2 regions of the Sphingobacterium sp. JUb20 genome follow, and region 2 is predicted to be linked to the other one. Evidence: riboswitches for the same ligand, from Rfam matches in the RefSeq annotation. Region 2 holds a riboswitch; the other holds the start of a gene.
What was found. Region 2 has a riboswitch for S-adenosylmethionine ahead of EDF66_RS20105 (hypothetical protein). Riboswitches for the same ligand answer to the same signal wherever they lie in the genome.
Positions count from the first base shown of each region.

Region 1: it holds a riboswitch for S-adenosylmethionine, as region 2 does, so the genes downstream of both, metE (5-methyltetrahydropteroyltriglutamate--homocysteine S-methyltransferase) here and EDF66_RS20105 (hypothetical protein) in region 2, are expected to answer to the same signal.

Region 1 covers NZ_SLYV01000008.1:191,618-193,825, forward strand. Annotated here, with positions in the region: gene metE (5-methyltetrahydropteroyltriglutamate--homocysteine S-methyltransferase) at 1-1,299, opposite strand, end outside; SAM riboswitch class I at 1,456-1,560, opposite strand; gene EDF66_RS14945 (phosphatase PAP2 family protein) at 1,636-2,208, opposite strand, start outside.
Region 2 covers NZ_SLYV01000012.1:186,311-188,518, forward strand. Annotated here, with positions in the region: gene EDF66_RS20100 (class I SAM-dependent methyltransferase) at 1-690, shown strand, start outside; SAM-I-IV-variant riboswitch at 779-872, shown strand; gene EDF66_RS20105 (hypothetical protein) at 908-1,171, shown strand; gene EDF66_RS20110 (S9 family peptidase) at 1,491-2,208, shown strand, end outside.

The sequences.
Region 1 (2,208 bases), on a different contig from region 2:
TTGTGCTTCTTTACGAGCTAAGAAAGTAGATGTACGTTTAGCATCATCATCAGTGATATTTGCTGTACGTTCTTTAACTTCAGGCTTGTGGATTAAAGAAGATGTACGACGGTCTTCCGCAGCAGCCTTATTGGCTTCGAAACGCTCAGTGGTTTTTGCATCTACTTCGCCTTCAGCTAAGATCGCTAAATCTTTTACCTCTGCTAATTTTTGCTTAGCAAATGCCAACCAATTTTTAACTTCTTTAGGCAATGACTCTTCATTATCTTCATTGTCTAAATCGAAAGGTACGTGTAATAATGAACTCGAAGGTCCTACTAATACACGGTCTTTGCCTAAAGCATCAACAGCTTTTTTGATTTGTGCTAAAGATTTTACGTAATCATTTTTCCAAATGTTGCGACCTTCAACTACACCCAAAGAAAGTGTTAATGAAGCCGGAACTTTGGCTAATATAGTGTCGAGTTGGTTTTCACCTCTTACTAAATCAACATGAACTGCGTAAACTGGTAAGTTTAGAGCTGTTTCTTCGTTGTCACGTAAAGCCTCGAAATAAGTCGTTACAATAATTTTGATGTCTTTAGCAGCAGCAGCTAATTTAGTAAATACACGAGTGTATAGAGCACGTGTTGCATCATCAATATCTAAAGCTAAAAATGGCTCATCAATTTGTACATATTTTGCACCAGCGGTAGCCAATTTAGTTAAGATTTCTTCATATACAGGAACCAACTTATCGATTAAATCGATACGGTTGAAACCAGATTCTTTTTCTTTACCTAATAATAAGTATGAGATCGGGCCAATTAACACAGGCTTCGTTTCAATACCTAAAGATTTTGCTTCATTATATTCATTTAAGAATTTCTCTGAAGTCAATTTGAATTCTTGATTTTTCACGAATTCAGGTACGATGTAATGGTAGTTGGTATCAAACCATTTTGTCATTTCCATTGCCGTTACGTCAACGCCATCTTGCTGGAAACCACGCGCCATTGCAAAGTAAAGGTCCAAATTGTATCCTTTATCTTCGTTATTTAAAAGTGATTGATATTGTGCAGGGATTGCACCTACAGTTAATGTCAAGTCTAAAACTTGGTCATAAAATGAAAAATCATTGGAAGGAATCAAATCGATGCCAGCATCTTTTTGAGTTTTCCAGTTGCCTTCACGGATTTTCAGTCCAGCCTGCAATAATTCTTGCGCGCTGATTTTTTTAGCCCAATATGCTTCATTGGCCTTTTTCAACTCGCGGAAGGCACCTACACGTGGGTAACCTAAGTTGTTCGTTAGTAACATAAATATAAAATTATTTTATTTGTTCAACCTTAACGAAGCAAGAAATTAGAAGGATTTTTTTTATTCGAAATAAAAAACGATCAAAAATTCTTGAATCTATTTACTAAATTTTTTGATTGCTTTTAGAGAGGAGGGCACAAGATATATTTTGTGTCTAGCTTATCATTCCCACTTTTTGATGGGGTAGAATGTAGCACCTTGTCAATTGACAGGTTGCTAAGGCTTCATTGGGTCTATTCCCTCTGCCTTTCTCTATAAGCGCTGTAAATATCGGAATTAGTTTTATAAAAACAAATATTTTGTAACTTTTATATAAAAATGATAATAAACCAAGGTTTAAAATTGGAAATTAGCAGACAAACCAATTTGTTTTCCATTGTAAAACGGTGTTGCCATCGTTAGGTAACTTGTTTTTTTTGATTGCAAGTGTTTATCAAATAATGGTAATAGCCAGTATGCAATTTTTGTTCCCATAATACCAATACCAGCTCCCATGGCGACGTCAGAAAACCAATGTTTATGATTATACATTCTCAGGTAACCTGTTCCCGCCGCAATTGTATAGCCTGCAATACCATACCAAATGGATTGATCTTTATATTCTTGCCATAGAATTTCTGCACCGGTAAAAGGTACAGCAGTATGTCCTGAAGGAAAAGATTCTTGATCTGCGCGATCAGGTCTCCAAGTAGGTGTCGTTTTTTTTATGGTATAAACTGCTGATAAGGTGATTGCATGGGCAATCGAACTTACCACTAAGCGTTGTTTTAAATTGTGCTTACTTGGTATTCCGAGTAAGTCAAGCCCAAAGACAGCGGCAGAAGGAATGAAAACGCTAACATTATCAAGTTTAAAAGTTTTGGACGGATCATTATTAATTGAATTGTTTATTTGTTGATCCTTATGTTT
Region 2 (2,208 bases):
GGAAAGATGCAACGTTCTATAGATGGTTTAAATGCTGCTGGAGAATGGCATGTTTTACAGAAAATGTTACCCGATTTCCAAAATAAGAAAGTGCTTGATCTAGGTTGCGGATATGGATTGCACTGCATTTATGCTAAGCAAAAAGGGGCTAAAAATGTAATTGGAATTGACTTATCTCAAAAAATGATTGATAAAGCAAAAGAGCATTCCAAAAACTTTGAAATTGAATATAAAAAAATGGCCATCGAGGATATTAATTTTGACCATGAAGAATTTGACGTCGTTATTAGTTCACTTGCATTCCATTACCTAAAAGATTTAAGAAGTGTTTTTATGAAAATAAATCAAATTCTTAAAAAAGGAGGAAGTTTTGTCTTTTCAATGGAGCACCCTGCTTTTACTTCAAGAGCTGAACAGGATTGGTTTAAGGATGAAAATGGAAATCGTCTGCATTGGCCGATGGACAATTATCAGGAAGAAGGTCAAAGAAACACTCGATTTCTTGGACACGAGGTAACTAAATACCATCGAAATTTAGAAACTATCATCAACACAGTTATTAAATCTAATTTTGATATTCAACAAATATCGGAACCCAAACCTTCAGAGGAAGTTTTAAAAATTTATCCGGAAATGAAAGACGAGATGAGAAGGCCAATATTTATTATAATTGCTGCCATAAAGAAATAATAATCGGATCGACATCATTCATAAAATTCTCATCATGAATTAATTATTTTAAAATAAATTTTGAAACAAAATAAAATCTACTAACTTTGTAGAGTATTCAGAATTGCACGTTGCAATACCAACCGAGTTACATAACCGCGGTGGTAAATTAATATGGGTTTCGACCAAAAATATCTGGATACAGTTTATGGTTTAATCCTTTAAATTTTTAAATTGTATGTCAACACCAAATCTTTATCAACATTTACTGGAAAAATTCAGTTATTATTCAATCAACGAACTGATACAGCTCAACAATGATACGGTATCGGAAAAAGGTTGGGGTTCTTCCAAATCTACATTCCGCACTGCGCTCATAAGTACTTTTTCTAAAAGAGGGCTAGATCTTTCCAACATCATTTCTAGAGAAGATGGTTTTACTTCCGTAAAGTATGTCGCAGTAAGATTAGAGGAAAATACGCTTATCCCGATTCTCCAATAAGAGCAAAGACAGCTTTAAAATTGCGTATTCACTCAGCGCTAAAAAGGTTAAATAGCCCTTCCTTTTTGAGCACTGAGTGAAGCTTTTTTTATCCAACTAATTCTATATAATTTTCAGTCACTAATATCAATGCTATGCTTTTTTTAATGCGTTAAGATAGTATTTTATAATTTCTCCAATTCCCTTCAATAGTTTAACACAAAGTGATATCGCGTCATTCTGAACAATTGCTTCACCTTGTTTTCTTTCTCCAATACTTTATTTAATATGTTAAATGATCTTAGATTTTGTATCTTGCCTGTTCATATTCGTATTCTTTATGAAAAAAAAATCTTTAATAACGCTTTCCATTTTATTATGCGCTTCGGCATCAATAGCTCAGGAAAACAAAGAAACCAAAATGGTTCTTAATATGGAAAACACCGCAAAAGCACCATTAGATCCGCAGACACTTTGGAAATTAGGCCGTGTTTCTGGAGAAGGAATTTCAACAGATGGAAAAACTTTAGTATATGGTGTCTCTAATTATGCTATAGAAACAAACAGTTCGGAAAAAAACCTTTACACATTATCCCTAGAAACAGGTAACACAGCTCCTCTAACAAGTGAAAAGGGCGGTGAGTCTGTCGTACAGATTACAGAAAATGGCGATATCATTTACTTGTTCAAAGGGCAACTTTGGAAAAAGAATAGATATAAAGGTGAAGCTATACAATTGACACAAAGCGAAACTGATCTAGAAAATGTAATACTATCTCCAAATGGTCAATATATTTTATTTAGCAAAGCAGTTTTAATCAAAAAATATCACAGTACCGACAAATATCCTGATTTACCAAAATCTGACGCTTATGTTTTTGACAATCTTGACTACCGTCATTGGGACACGTTCAATAATGGAAAATTCAATCATCCATTTGTAGCCAGCTATAACAACGGTAAGATTGGCGAAGCAATTGATTTATTGCAGGATGAGCCTTTCTATAGCCCTCAAATGCCATTTGGCGGTTCTGAAGATTTTGAATGGACACCAGATA